DNA from 2 places in the Pseudomonas sp. S04 genome. Region 2 is predicted to be linked to the other one. Evidence: predicted binding sites of a transcription regulator. Region 2 holds the regulator's gene; the other holds the start of a gene.

Region 1 (7,786 bases), 2.9 Mb from region 2:
CCGTACCTGTTGTGATCGATCGTCACTTGCCTGACGAACGGCTACATGGCGACAGGTCAAAAACGCAGTGTATGATGGTCGGTCTTTGCGAACGGTAGCCGTTTCACGAAGCTGTCGTTTACCGGCGGCAGACTGGATCGCTACCTTTCTTCACGCACTACACCAGGAGATATCCAATGAGCGTACTCGTAGGCAAACAAGCCCCTGACTTCACCGTACCGGCCGTACTCGGCAATGGCGAAATCGTCGACAGCTTCACCCTGTCCTCGGCCATCAAAGGCAAATACGGCCTGGTGTTCTTCTACCCGTTGGACTTCACCTTCGTTTGCCCGTCCGAGCTGATCGCTCTGGACCACCGCATGGCTGACTTCAAGGCGCGTAACGTGGAAGTGATCGCGGTGTCGATCGACTCGCACTTCACCCACAACGCCTGGCGCAACACCCCGATCAATGCCGGCGGCATCGGTCAGGTCCAGTACATCATGGCTGCTGACATGAAGCACGACATCGCCAAGGCGTACGACGTTGAATCCGAAGGCGGCGTAGCTTTCCGTGGCGCGTTCCTGATCGACGACAAAGGTGTTGTCCGCTCGCAGATCGTCAACGACCTGCCACTGGGCCGTAACATGGAAGAGCTGATCCGTCTGGTCGACGCGCTGCAATTCCACGAAGAGCACGGCGAAGTTTGCCCGGCTAACTGGAAAAAAGGCGACAAAGGTATGACTGCTTCGCCAGAAGGCGTTGCTGCTTACCTGTCCGAGAACGCTGGCAAGCTGTAAGCCACGCGCCTCAGGCACAAAAAAACCGGCCCAAGTGGCCGGTTTTTTTGTGGGTTGAGAAAAACCTGCGACCGATCAGTCGTTGAAGTCTTCCCAGCCGCCCATTTGTTTCCAGCGGTTGACGATGCCGCAGAACAGATCAGCGGTCTTCTCGGTGTCGTAGCGAGCCGAGTGGGCCTCGCGACCGTCGAAGTCGATGTCTGCTGCCTGGCAGGCCTTGGCCAGCACGGTTTGGCCGTAGGCCAGGCCCGCCAGTGTCGCGGTGTCGAAGCTGGAGAACGGGTGGAACGGGTTGCGCTTCATGTCCAGGCGCGCCACGGCGGCATTGAGGAAGCCCAGGTCGAAACTGCTGTTGTGACCGACCAGGATTGCCCGTTTGCAGCCATTGGCTTTCAACGCCTTGCGCACGCCGCGGAAGATATCGGTCAGGGCCGTCTCTTCACTCACGGCCATGCGCAGCGGATGATCGAGCTTGATGCCGGTGAACTCCAGCGCCGCAGCTTCGATGTTGGCGCCTTCGAACGGCTCTACACGGAAGAAGTAGGTGTGGTCCGGGAACACAAAACCCTTTTCGTCCATGGCGATGGTTGTCGCGGCGATTTCCAGCAGGGCGTCAGTGGCACAGTTGAAACCACCGGTTTCAACGTCAACGACGACTGGCAGATATCCCCGAAACCTGGCTGCCATCGGGTGACGTGAGCCGCCACCACCTTGACCTTCCTGTTCGTCGTCGTAATGGTCTTCACTCACGCGTGTTCCTCCAGCAGGCGCCAGCGCAGTTTTTCACCGGCGCGCAGCGGGATGACAGTCAGCTCGCCGAAGGGCAGGCTGGTTGGGGCGGTCCATTCTTCGCGGACCAGGGTAATGCGATCGGTGTTCGCTGGCAGGCCGTAGAAACGCGGGCCGTTGAGGCTGGCGAAGGCTTCGAGCTTGTCCAGCGCGTTACGCTGTTCAAACGCCTCGGCGTACAGCTCGATCGCGGCATAGGCGGTGTAGCAGCCGGCACAGCCACAGGCGGCTTCCTTGGCGTGCTGGGCATGGGGAGCCGAGTCGGTACCGAGGAAGAACTTTTCACTGCCACTGGTAGCGGCATCCAGCAGGGCGACCTGGTGGGTGTTGCGCTTGAGGATCGGCAGGCAGTAGAAGTGCGGGCGAATCCCGCCAACCAGCATGTGATTGCGGTTGTACAGCAAGTGGTGCGCGGTGATGGTGGCGCCGACATTGGCCGAGGCCTCGTTGACGAACTGCACGGCATCGCCGGTGGTGATGTGTTCGAACACCACCTTGAGCGTTGGAAAACGCTCGACGAGCCGACGCATGTGCTCGTCGATGAAGATTTTCTCGCGATCGAAGACGTCGACGTCGCCGCGGGTGATTTCACCGTGGATCAGCAAGGGCATCCCGACTTCGGCCATGGCCTCGATCGCTGGGAAGATCTTGTCGATGCTGGTGACACCGGAGTCCGAGTTGGTCGTTGCACCGGCCGGATACAGCTTGGCGGCGTGCACGAAACCGCTGGCCTTGGCGGTGCGGATTTCGTCCGCGGTGGTGCGGTCGGTCAGGTAGAGCACCATCAGCGGCTCAAAGCGGCTGCCGGCCGGGCGCGCAGCGAGAATGCGCTGGCGGTAGGCGTCGGCTTCAGCGGCATTGCGCACCGGTGGTACCAGGTTGGGCATGATGATGGCGCGACCAAAGGTGCGCGCGACATCCGCGACAGTATTGGGCAACGCAGCACCATCGCGAAGATGAATATGCCAGTCGTCGGGACGCAGCAGGGTCAGGCGGTCGGACATTGGGGATTCCAGGCGGGTCAAACTCATGGGAATGCTACCGGAAAAGACTCTTGCAGGCACTCGCTATCAAGTTTTGTCGGACGTAACCGATATCACCAAGGTATGCCGTAAACATGTGTGTCGGTCTTTTTGTTGCAGAAGTCAGTGGAGCCTCCCGTGCGCCAGCGTTATCTAGCCTTGCTCAGTGTGTTCGCCAGCCTTCCTGCCATGGCACTCACTTTCCAGACGCGCCTGGAGAGCACTGAGTGGAAGGTCGAGGGCGACAAGTTCGAATGCCGCCTGAGCCAACCGATCACCGATTTTGGTGCGGGCGAGTTCGTGCGGCGGGCGGGCGAGCAGGCCACCTTTCGATTGAAAGCCTATAACCCGATGCTCAGTGGTGGCTCGGCGACCTTGCTGGCGGCGGCGGCACCCTGGCAGCCAGGGCGTGCGGACATTAACCTGGGTTCGGTCAGGCTGGGCAGTGGCGAGGTGCTGTTCAACAGTTCGCAGGCGCAGGCCGGTCGCCTGATCGGTGGTTTGATGGAGGGCCGCAGTCCGTTGATCCGGCATTCCGCGCCTGACGGGCGAGTGTCGGAAGTGCGCCTGCTGCCGGTCAGTTTCAGCAAGGCCTATGCCGATTACCAGGGCTGCGTAGCCAAATTGCTACCGATGAACTACGAGCAGGTGAAGCAGGCGGCGGTAGGTTTTCCAGGGGGCGGAATCGAACTGGATGCACAGGCGAAAAGCCGCTTGCAGGCCATGCTGAGCTTCATGAAGGCCGATCCGACGGTCAATCATATTCAAATTGACGGCCATTCCGATAACAGCGGCAATCGCCTGACCAACCGTGACCTGTCGCGACGCAGGGCGCTGGCCGTGATGGATTACCTCAAGGCCAACGGCATCCAGGAATCACAGGTGACCCTGCGCTTTCACGGCGAACGGTATCCAGTGGCACCCAACAGCAGTGCCGCCAACCGGGCGAAAAACCGTCGGGTCAGCGTGCAGCTCGAACGACTCGAACCTGCGGCCGATCCTGCCCCTCAAGTCAGCTCTGCGGGTGGCGCGGCAGCGACCTCCTGAACCCGTCGAAATCGTCGCCCGCTCGACATAATCTGTCGCTTCGTCGTCATAAGCTGTCGCGCCTCTGTAATTTATCCGCTCGCAGCGTTAGACTTATCGGCTTTCCGTAGAACCCCGTGGAGTGATGGCATGGCGGACGTAAACAAGGTCGTTCTGGCGTATTCCGGCGGCCTGGACACTTCGGTGATCCTCAAGTGGCTGCAGGATACTTATAACTGTGAAGTGGTGACATTCACCGCTGACCTGGGTCAAGGCGAAGAGGTCGAACCGGCTCGCGCCAAGGCACAAGCCATGGGCGTCAAAGAAATCTACATCGACGATCTGCGCGAAGAATTCGTGCGTGATTTCGTGTTCCCGATGTTCCGTGCCAACACCGTATACGAAGGCGAGTACCTGCTGGGTACTTCCATCGCACGTCCGTTGATCGCCAAACGCCTCATCGAAATCGCCAATGAAACCGGTGCTGACGCCATTTCCCACGGTGCCACCGGCAAAGGCAACGACCAGGTTCGTTTTGAGCTGGGTGCCTATGCCCTCAAGCCAGGGGTAAAAGTCATTGCTCCATGGCGTGAGTGGGACCTGCTGTCCCGCGAGAAGCTGATGGACTACGCCGAGAAGCACGCGATCCCGATCGAGCGCCATGGCAAGAAGAAATCCCCGTACTCGATGGATGCCAACCTGCTGCACATCTCCTATGAAGGCGGCGTGCTGGAAGATACCTGGACCGAGCACGAAGAAGACATGTGGAAATGGACCGTCTCCCCGGAGAACGCTCCAGATAAACCGCAGTACCTGGAACTGACCTACCGCAACGGCGACATCGTTGCATTGGACGGCGTCGAAATGACCCCGGCCACCGTGCTGGCGACCCTCAACCGTATTGGTGGCGAACACGGTATCGGTCGTCTCGACATCGTCGAGAACCGTTACGTGGGCATGAAGTCCCGTGGCTGCTACGAAACCCCAGGCGGCACCATCATGCTACGCGCCCACCGGGCGATCGAATCGATCACCCTGGACCGTGAAGTGGCTCACCTCAAAGACGAGCTGATGCCCAAGTATGCCAGCCTGATCTACACCGGCTACTGGTGGAGCCCTGAGCGTCTGATGCTGCAACAGATGATCGACGCTTCCCAGGTGCACGTGAACGGCGTGGTTCGCCTGAAACTGTACAAGGGCAACGTGATCGTTACCGGTCGCAAGTCCGACGAGTCGTTGTTCGACGCCAACATCGCCACCTTCGAAGAAGATGGCGGCGCTTACAACCAGGCGGATGCTGCTGGCTTCATCAAGCTCAACGCCCTGCGTATGCGTATTGCTGCCAACAAGGGCCGCAAGTTGTTCTGATGCTGTTGCGCTGATCAACCGTTGTGCGCCTGCTTGAAGCGGGGGCACAACGGTCGCGATCTATTCTGTGGGCCTCGATGGCCAAGCGTTAATCTGTCATCCGGGCAGTAGCGCCGTTATCCGCAATACCGCCAGCTTCCCCCTCCCTTTGTTCCTGCCTCGATGAAAAACCATCTTGCCGGTCTGTCACTGCATCAAGACGGGAATCAGTCTTGCGAACGACAGTCATTGCCTGCGTGCTCACGTTATAGAACAGGCACACGGAATCCTGAGCATTGAGTGCTTTTACATCAGACTTCTTCAACTTTTCATTGATCACTGGCTCCGACTCCTGACAAGTCAGCAGCATTGTCAGTCTCGGTTGGCTTGGCCGGGGTTGGTCGAGTTTCTCCATCAACTGACAGGTGTCCTTTTTCTTGCGGATCCACCGGGCATCGACGATACGTATGTATTGCACCGAAGCGGGCATGGATAACTGCTGTTGAGGGCGCAGGTGGGTGTAGAAGGTGATGCCAGGTGGCGGGTCCTGCGTGCTGGGAAGCAAGTAGTCGGGCTTGGTTTTGACCGCCCCAGGGCTCTTGCGCGGGTCTGGGCGTGCGGGGTTGACCTTGCTTGCTTGGGCCGTGGCAGAAGCGGATTTTTTCTCGCCTCGGGTGGCGTCATCGATCACCTTCAAAAACTGCTTGCTCTTCTGGAAGTCCGAAGGTGCATACAGGGATTTGTAGTTGAAGTTGAGGGTGATGAAAAATAGGAATAGCAGGTAGAAGGGGAAACTGATTAAAAACCATATATATACTTCCCGGTTCTCATCATCGAGGAAGGGCAATGACACCGCGGCGGAAGTTTCGGACAGTGCTGCGAAGATCGCAATGATTGTCATGGGGTTGGCGATTTTTTTCTGAAGTACGTTCATTTTGGCTACTCGCTTGATATTTGAATGACCTTTGATGGCAATGTTAAGGGGCAACCAGCCTGCGTGGTGCCATAATCTCTATGAGGGGGAACTTGTTACGATAAAACTTAATTGGTTTCTCGGTTGTCAGGATTGTTTCTAGATATTTTTTTGGGTGTTGGTTAGTTTGAGTGTTAGCTGGATTTTATATGGAGTGGCGGAGTTCCGTTCAAGATTAAAGGTTCTTCAAGTGCTGTTCGCTAGGCTCGACTCATTGTTGTTGGGGTGAAGTTTAGCGAAGGAAGACGCAGTTGCATCCTAAATTTTAGTTTGATCTTCACACCTTGTCATGGGCGAAAATTCGTTATTGGTGCAGGGGGGATGGGGGTCTTAAACTTTAAGCGACATTGTTTTTTGTGATTTCCTGTGGGAATAATCCTTGATGTTTGTAGGGATTGTCTCTCGCAGGGGGTGCTTGCCTTGGGCGGGATCCCCAGGTCGAAACGACTAGGCTATTGTGCTGACTCTAAAAATTCGAACAGCGAAAATTGGACTTGCCCATGAATAAAGTGCTGATCGTGGATGATCACCCCGTCATTCGACTTGCTGTACGCATGCTAATGGAGCGTCATGGCTACGAAGTTATTGCTGAAACGGACAATGGCGTGGATGCATTGCAACTTGCCCGTGAACACATGCCGGATATCGTCATACTGGATATAGGCATTCCCAAGCTGGATGGTCTGGAAGTCATTGCGCGTTTGAATTCGATGAGCTTTTCCGTGAAAGTACTGGTCCTGACTTCACAGACGCCCGGGCATTTTTCGATGCGCTGCATGCAGGCGGGGGCAATTGGATATGTCTGCAAACAGCAGGAGCTCACCGAGCTACTCAGCGCTATCAAGGCGGTATTGTCTGGGTACAGCTATTTTCCGAACCAGGCATTGCACTCGGTCCGCTCGTCGCTGGGTAATACCAGTGAGTCGGATATGGTAGAGCGCTTGTCCGGAAGAGAGATGATGGTGTTGCAACAGTTGGCCCGGGGCAAGACCAACAAGGAAATAGCCGATGGCATGTTTCTCAGTAATAAAACCGTCAGTACTTACAAGACTCGGCTTCTGCTCAAGCTGAACGCTCGCTCGCTTGTCGATCTGATTGAACTGGCCCAGCGAAATGGGCTGGTCTGAGGTGCGAGGGTACAAGACGGCTAGCCCGGCACTTCGTCACCGAAGTACTTTTTGGGGCACGGATCGCTAAATGACAAAAGCCTCCACGGAGGGAGGCTTTCAGCGGTCAGAGGTCAAAGTCGTAATCGGCCAACTGCTTTTGCAGACGTCGCTCCTCCAGGAGATTATCGATGGTGCGGCGCTTGTTCAGGTTGGTCTTGGCGACCTCCACCATAGGTTCTGCATCATCGCTCTCAACAGGGGCGAAGTCGTCTTCTACGTCCAGTTGTTCTTTGCCAGTACTCATCAGGTTAACTCCAGGCTAAGAGAGCCATTGGCGCCCCTTATATCGACAATCTCCTGGCGGGTAAAAAAGATTTTTTCAATCGATAAATCAATAAAACCAATAGCGCCTCAATCGTCGGAGGTTTTTTGCTTGAATTCGCACAGGTCTTCGATCCTGCAACTGCCACACCGGGGCTTACGCGCCAGGCACACATAGCGGCCATGCAAGATCAGCCAGTGGTGGGAGTCGAGGAGAAATTGCTTGGGCACAAACTTCATCAGCTTGTGTTCGACTTCGACGACATTCTTCCCGGGGGCAATACCGGTTCGGTTACTGACCCGGAAAATATGGGTGTCGACGGCCATGGTCAACTGTCGGAACGCCGTGTTCAGCACCACATTTGCAGTCTTTCTGCCGACTCCTGGCAGTGCCTCAAGCTCTTCCCGGGTTTGCGGCAC
Region 2 (7,786 bases):
GCGCCAGCAGGAGCTGCTGCCTTCGCCGGCGCGGGCCATGGAAACCAAGGAGCTGGGCTGGGACGACGTGACGCCGATCGACATGATTGGCCTGGAAGTCGGCTACCGCCTGATTCCCCTGGTGGATCGCAACCAGGGTGGGCAGTTGCTGGCGCGGATCAAGGGCGTGCGCAAGAAGTTGTCCCAGGACCTGGGCTTCCTGATGCCCACCGTGCACATCCGCGACAACCTCGACCTGGCGCCCAGCGCCTATCGCTTGACCCTGATGGGGGTGATCCTGGCCGAGGCGGAGATTTATCCGGACCGCGAGTTGGCGATCAACCCGGGGCAGGTGTTCGGTACCCTCAACGGGATTACCGCCAAAGATCCGGCCTTTGGCCTGGAGGCGGTATGGATCGAAGTCAGCCAGCGTTCCCAGGCGCAATCGCTGGGTTACACCGTGGTCGATGCCAGTACGGTGGTGGCAACGCACCTGAACCAGATTCTGTACAAGCACTCCAGTGAGCTGATCGGTCACGAGGAAGTCCAGCAACTCATGCAATTGCTGGCCAAAAGCTCGCCAAAACTGGCTGAGGAGCTGGTGCCAGGCGTGCTGTCGCTGTCGCAACTGCTCAAGGTGCTGCAGGCACTGTTGGCCGAACAGGTGCCGGTACGCGACATCCGCAGCATCGCCGAGGCGATCGCCAACAATGCCGCCAAGAGTCAAGATACTGCCGCTTTGGTCGCGGCCGTGCGCGTCGGCTTGTCCCGAGCTATCGTGCAAAGCATTGTAGGCACTGAGTCCGAGCTGCCTGTGATCACCTTGGAACCAAGGTTGGAACAAATATTGCTCAATAGTATTCAAAAGGCCGGGCAGGGCGCCGATGAGGGTGTCTTGCTTGAGCCAAGCATGGCCGAGAAGCTGCAGCGTTCGTTGATCGACGCGGCCCAGCGTCAGGAAATGCAAGGTCACCCGGTGATTCTGCTGGTCGCAAGTCCGGTCCGCGCGATGCTCTCGCGGTTCGGCCGCCTGGCAGTCCCGGGGTTGCATGTGTTGGCCTATCAGGAAATTCCTGACAACAAGCAAGTGACCATCGTTGCGACAGTAGGGCCCAACGGCTGAGGTAGTGGTTTATGCAAGTTAAGCGTTTTTTCGCCGCCGATATGCGTCAGGCCATGAAGCTGGTTCGTGATGAGCTGGGCGCCGATGCCGCGATCATCGGCAACCGCCGCATCGCCGGCGGTGTCGAGCTGATGGCGGCCCTGGATTACAAGCTGTCGGCCCTGGCGCCGCGGGTGCCGAACATTGAGCTCGAGGACGAGCTGCGCAAGACCCAGTCGCGCATTGTCACCGCCCAGGCCGAACTGAGCTTGCGTGGCGAAGGCGAGGCGGGCGAACACGCCAGTCGCCAGCTGTTTGCCGGGCTGCCGCTGACCGCCGCCGAACCCTTGATCGAACCGACCCTGTCCGAGCCGCCGCGTCCTGCCCCGGCACCAGCACCGGCGGCCGCCATCGACCCGCGTGCCTACGATTCGATGCGCTCGGAGCTCAATGGCTTGCGCGAGTTGCTCGAAGTGCAACTCGGCTCCCTGGCCTGGAACCAGCTGCAGGGCCGCCATCCGCAGCAGGCCAACCTCTGGCGCCGGCTGCAACGCATCGGCTTGTCCGGTCCGTTGTCCCGTGACCTGCTGGAGCTGACCACCAGTATTGAAGAACCCCGCCAGGCCTGGCGCATGCTGTTGGCCCACCTGGCGCGGATGATCGTCACCCCCGAGATCGAACCCCTGGAAGAGGGCGGAGTGATTGCCATGGTCGGCCCGGCCGGCATGGGCAAGACCACCACCCTGGCCAAGCTGGCAGCACGTTATGTGCTCAAGTACGGCGCGCAGAACATCGCCCTGGTGAGCATGGACAGCTACCGCATCGGCGCCCAGGAGCAACTCAAGACCCTGGGGCGGATCCTCAACGTGTCGGTGACACACCTGGATCCGGGTCAGTCCCTGGCCCAGGCCCTGGACCCACTGCTGCGCAAGCGCGTGGTGTTGATCGACACCGCGGGTCTGCAGGCCAGCGACCCGGCCTTGCGCATGCAGCTGGAAAGCCTGGCGGGACGCGGGATCAAGTCGAAGAATTATCTGGTCCTGGCCACCACCAGCCAGAAGCAGGTGCTGACGGCCGCCTATCACAGTTATAAACGTTGCGGGCTGGCCGGCTGCATCCTGACTAAACTGGACGAAACGGCAAGTCTGGGCGAGGTCTTGAGCCTGGCGATCAGTCACGAATTACCGGTGGCCTATCTGACCGATGGGCCGCGTATCCCGGATGACCTGCATCTGCCGCGCCGCCATCAGTTGGTCAGTCGCGCCGTGAGTGTACAAATGCAGGAAGAACCCAGCGAAGAAGCCATGGCTGATATGTTCGCTGATCTCTACCACAGCCCGACCAAACGGGTCGGCTGAGGTATTAATGACTAGATTTGTATCTACATCGATGGCCTGCCGTGCATTGTTCCCCAGGGAACGCGCAGCCAGTCATGTAGCCCGCGTCTAAGCAAGACAAGGTATAGAAAGCACATGGGCAGCATGCATCCCGTACAGGTGATCGCGGTGACCGGCGGCAAGGGTGGCGTCGGTAAGACTAACGTTTCAGTGAACTTGTCCCTGGCTCTGGCAGAGCTCGGCCGGCGCGTTATGTTGCTGGACGCCGACCTGGGGCTGGCGAACGTCGATGTGTTGCTGGGGCTGACGCCCAAGCGCACGCTGGCCGACGTGATCGAGGGTCGCTGCGAATTGCGCGACGTGCTGCTGCAGGGGCCCGGCGGGATTCGTATCGTGCCGGCCGCCTCCGGTACCCAGAGCATGGTGCATCTGAGCCCGGCCCAGCACGCGGGCCTGATCCAGGCGTTCAGCGATATCGGCGACAACCTCGATGTGCTGGTGATCGACACCGCGGCCGGGATCGGCGAGTCGGTGGTCAGTTTTGTCCGCGCCGCGCAGGAAGTGCTGCTGGTGGTCTGCGACGAGCCGACTTCGATCACCGACGCCTACGCCCTGATCAAGCTGCTCAACCGTGACTACGGCATGAACCGCTTCCGCGTGCTGGCCAACATGGCGCAAAGCCCGCAGGAAGGGCGCAACCTGTTCGCCAAGTTGACCAAGGTCACGGACCGCTTCCTGGATGTCGCCCTACAATACGTCGGCGCGGTGCCCTACGACGAAAGCGTGCGTAAGGCAGTGCAGAAGCAGCGCGCGGTGTACGAAGCCTTTCCTCGTTCCAAGTGCGCCCTGGCCTTCCGCGCCATTGCGCAGAAAGTCGATACCTGGCCATTGCCCGCCAATCCGCGTGGGCATCTGGAGTTTTTTGTGGAGCGCCTGGTGCAACAGACTGCGGGTCCGGTGCTATGACAGCCAGCGGTTACAACCTGTACAAGCAATCGGCGCGTGACGCGCAGTACGAGCTGATCGAGCGTTACGCGCCACTGGTAAAACGCATTGCCTATCACTTGCTGGCGCGTCTGCCGGCCAGTGTCCAGGTCGAAGACCTGATCCAGGCCGGGATGATCGGCCTGCTGGAAGTCTCGACCAAGTACGACGCCAGCAAAGGCGCGAGTTTCGAAACCTACGCCGGGATCCGCATCCGCGGGGCAATGCTCGACGAGGTCCGTAAAGGTGACTGGGCGCCACGCTCGGTGCACCGCAATACCCGCATGGTCAGCGACGCGATTCGCTCAATTGAAGCTAAAACCGGACGTGACGCTAAAGATCACGAGGTTGCGGCCGAACTCCAATTGAGTCTCGACGATTATTACGGGATTTTGAATGACACCTTGGGCAGTCGCCTGTTCAGTTTCGACGATCTGTTGCAGGACGGCGAGCATGAAGGGCTGCATGAGGATGGCGCGAGTGCTCATCTCGAGCCGTCGCGTGACCTGGAGGATGAACGCTTCCAGGCTGCGCTGGCGGACGCGATTGCCAATTTGCCGGAGCGTGAGCGACTGGTCTTGGCGCTGTACTACGACGAGGAGCTGAACCTCAAGGAAATCGGTGAGGTCCTGGGGGTCAGCGAATCGCGGGTCAGCCAGTTACACAGCCAGTGCGCAGCCCGTTTGCGGGGGCGTTTGGGAGAGTGGCGAGCGCGCTGACAGCAGTGTGGGGACACTGCGAACGACACCGCTACAGCCTCGCGCTGGCGCGGTCATCATCCGTTGTGCTCCAAACCGTCGTTGAGTGCTCTGCCTGTTGATTGAATGGCGTGCCCAGGTGCTGGGCGCGTTTAAGACTGCTTGGAGGTCGAATTGGACAAGAACATGAAAATCCTCATCGTTGATGACTTCTCAACGATGAGGCGGATCATCAAAAACCTGTTGCGTGACCTCGGGTTCACCAACACGGTCGAGGCAGACGACGGCACTACAGCCATCCCAATGCTCAACAGTGGCAGCATCGATTTTCTGGTCACGGACTGGAACATGCCGGGCATGACCGGTATCGATCTGCTGCGCCACGTGCGCGCCAACGAAAAGCTCAAGCACTTGCCAGTGTTGATGGTGACCGCTGAAGCCAAGCGCGAGCAGATCATCGAAGCGGCCCAGGCCGGCGTCAACGGCTATGTGGTCAAGCCGTTCACCGCCCAGGCGTTGAAAGAAAAGATCGAGAAGATCTTCGAACGCATCGGTTGATGTCTGGCGCCACGGGGGAGCTATGGAACAACGAGAGATTTCACAGGGCGATTTTGAATCGACCCTGAAAAAACACGCGGTCGAATTGGTCGACAGCCTGGAAAAGGGCAAGTTCGGCGAGGCCGTGCAACTGATCCATGAGCTCAACCAGACCCGTGACCGTGGCCTGTACCAGGAAGTGGGCAAGCTCACCCGTGAGCTGCATAGCGCGATCGTCAATTTCCAGATTGACCCGAACATGCCGCAAGCCGAGGAAGTCTCGCAGATCACCGACGCCACCGAGCGCCTGGGGTATGTGGTCAAGCTGACCGAGGCGGCGGCCAATCGCACCATGGACCTGGTGGAGAACAGCACGCCGCTGGTCAATGCCCTGGGGACCGATGCCCAGGCGTTGAGCGCAGACTGGGGGCGTTTCATGCGCCGTGAAGTCGGGGCTGAAGAGTTCCGTGAGCTGGCCCGGCGCGTCGATGGTTTCCTGAGCCGCAGCGCCAGCCACAGCCAGATCGTGGCGGGCAACCTCAACGACATTCTGCTGGCCCAGGATTACCAGGACCTGACCGGTCAGGTGATCAAGCGCGTGACGCAACTGGTCACGGAAGTGGAAAGCAATCTGCTGAAACTGGTGCTGATGGCCAGCCAGGTCGACCGCTTTGCCGGCATCGAACATGACCGTGCAGCGATCCTCGCGGAAAAAAATCCGCAAAAACATCTGGCGCAGGGTGAAGGTCCGCAGATTCATGCCGATAAACGTGATGACGTGATGTCCGGTCAGGACGATGTCGACGATTTGCTTTCCAGCCTTGGATTCTAGGAGCACCCCTACACATGAGCTTCGGCGCCGATGAAGAGATCCTTCAGGATTTTCTGGTTGAGGCCGGCGAGATTCTGGAGCAACTGTCCGAACAACTGGTCGAGCTGGAAAGCCGACCGGATGATGCGGACCTGCTCAATGCAATTTTTCGCGGTTTTCACACTGTAAAAGGGGGCGCCGGCTTCCTCCAGCTCAACGAACTGGTGGAGTGCTGCCACATCGCCGAGAACGTCTTCGACATCCTGCGCAAGGGTGAGCGGCGCGTCGACTCGGAGCTGATGGACGTGGTGCTCGAAGCGTTGGATGCGGTCAACGGCATGTTCAGCGAAGTGCGCGAGCGCGCACCGGTCACTGCTGCCACGGCCGAGCTGCTGGCGGCCCTGGCGCGCCTGGCGGAACCGCAATCGGCCGACGAGGTGGCAGCGCTTGCGCCAGCACCCGCGGCGCCGGTTGTCGCCAGCGACAGCGGCGATATCACCGATAACGAATTTGAACTGCTGCTCGACTCGCTGAATGCGGTCAAGGCGCAAGCCGAGGCACCTGTGATCCAGGCGCCAGCGGCGGCGAACGGCAGTGATGAAATCAGCGATGCCGAGTTCGAGTCGTTGCTCGATCAGTTGCACGGCAAAGGCCAGTTCGCCGTGGACAACCTGGCGGCCCCGGTCGAGCCGGTTGCCCCGGTGGTCGCGGCTGAAAGCAGCGACATAACCGACGACGAATTCGAAGCCTTGCTCGACCAGTTGCACGGCAAGGGCAACTTTGCCGTTGAAGCGCTCGAGTCGGCGATTGCCTCGGTGCCGGCCGCCATCGTTGCCGAAGCGGCGGCGGTTGGCGGCGACCTGATCTCCGATCACGAGTTCGAATCGCTGCTCGACGAGCTGCACGGCAAGGGCAAGTTCAGCCACGTCGCCGGCAATGCCGAGACCGCTGCGGCCAGCGCCGCGCCAGTCGCGGCCAAAGCCGTGGCCCCGGTCGCCAAGCCGGCTGTCGCCAAACCGGTCCCGGCCCCGGCCCGTGCCCAGTCGGCGCCACCAGCGGAAAAACCGGCCAGTGAAGCCGAGACCACCGTACGGGTAGACACCGCGCGCCTGGACGAAATCATGAACATGGTGGGCGAGCTGGTACTGGTGCGTAACCGCCTGGTACGCCTGGGGCTCAACAGCGGTGACGAGGCCATGTCCAAGGCCGTGTCGAACCTCGACGTGGTCACCGCGGACCTGCAGACCGCGGTCATGAAGACCCGCATGCAGCCGATCAAGAAGGTCTTCGGGCGCTTCCCGCGCCTGGTTCGCGACCTGGCCCGCCAGCTCAAGAAAGAGATCAACCTGGAGCTGGTCGGCGAAGAAACCGATCTGGACAAGAACCTCGTCGAGGCCCTGGCCGACCCGCTGGTGCACTTGGTGCGCAACGCGGTCGACCACGGCATCGAATCGCCGCAGGAGCGTGAAGACGCGGGCAAGTCCAGGGGCGGCAAAGTGGTGCTGGCGGCCGAACAGGAGGGTGATCACATCCTGCTGTCGATCTCCGATGACGGCAAAGGCATGGACCCCAATGTCCTGCGCGCCATCGCGGTGAAACGCGGGGTGATGGACAAGGATGCGGCCGAGCGCCTGAGCGACACCGAATGCTACAACCTGATCTTCGCTCCGGGTTTCTCGACCAAGACCGAGATCTCCGATGTGTCCGGGCGTGGCGTGGGCATGGACGTGGTGAAAACCAAGATTTCCCAGCTCAATGGCTCGATCAACATCTACTCGACCAAGGGCCAGGGTTCGAAGATCGTGATCAAGGTGCCGTTGACCCTGGCGATCATGCCGACCCTGATGGTGATGCTGGGCAACCAGGCCTTTGCGTTCCCACTGGTCAACGTCAACGAGATCTTCCACCTCGACCTGTCGCGCACCAACGTGGTCGACGGCCAGGAAGTGGTGATCGTGCGGGACAAGGCCTTGCCACTGTTTTATCTCAAGCGCTGGCTGGTCGCCTCCGCCGCTCATGAAGAGCAGCGCGAGGGCCATGTGGTGATCCTTTCGGTGGGCACCCAGCGGATCGGCTTTGTCGTCGATCAACTGGTTGGCCAGGAAGAAGTGGTCATCAAGCCATTGGGCAAAATGCTCCAGGGAACGCCGGGCATGTCGGGCGCCACCATTACCGGTGACGGTCGCATCGCGTTGATTCTCGATGTCCCGAGCATGCTCAAGCGTTACGCCACGCGGCGTATTTGATTCTGGTGGAGCGGGGCGCCTGGCGCCCTGTTGCGCCTATATGGAGTGTTTATGGCAGTCAAAGTCCTGGTGGTGGATGATTCCGGTTTTTT

The links. The regulator FliA, encoded in region 2, starts transcription of late flagellar genes. The targets are predictions, from matches to a motif close to CTAAAGTTTNNNNNNNNNNNGCCGNTAA.
Region 1: a site for FliA is predicted at 2,638-2,665, ahead of PspS04_RS21840 (flagellar protein MotY). Genes of this name have one in related genera too.

The regions. Positions count from the first base shown of each region.
Region 1 is NZ_CP019427.1:4,910,725-4,918,510, reverse strand. It holds gene PspS04_RS21855 (peroxiredoxin) at 177-779, shown strand; gene rnt (ribonuclease T) at 855-1,529, opposite strand; gene pyrC (dihydroorotase) at 1,526-2,572, opposite strand; gene PspS04_RS21840 (flagellar protein MotY) at 2,729-3,637, shown strand; gene PspS04_RS21835 (argininosuccinate synthase) at 3,767-4,984, shown strand; gene PspS04_RS27885 (hypothetical protein) at 5,073-5,897, opposite strand; gene PspS04_RS21825 (response regulator transcription factor) at 6,437-7,063, shown strand; gene PspS04_RS21820 (PA3496 family putative envelope integrity protein) at 7,170-7,349, opposite strand; gene nth (endonuclease III) at 7,457-7,786, opposite strand, start outside.
Region 2 is NZ_CP019427.1:1,699,784-1,707,569, forward strand. It holds gene flhA (flagellar biosynthesis protein FlhA) at 1-1,102, shown strand, start outside; gene flhF (flagellar biosynthesis protein FlhF) at 1,114-2,439, shown strand; gene fleN (flagellar synthesis regulator FleN) at 2,554-3,384, shown strand; gene fliA (RNA polymerase sigma factor FliA) at 3,381-4,121, shown strand; gene PspS04_RS07470 (chemotaxis response regulator CheY) at 4,287-4,658, shown strand; gene PspS04_RS07475 (protein phosphatase CheZ) at 4,681-5,469, shown strand; gene PspS04_RS07480 (chemotaxis protein CheA) at 5,484-7,694, shown strand; gene PspS04_RS07485 (protein-glutamate methylesterase/protein-glutamine glutaminase) at 7,746-7,786, shown strand, end outside.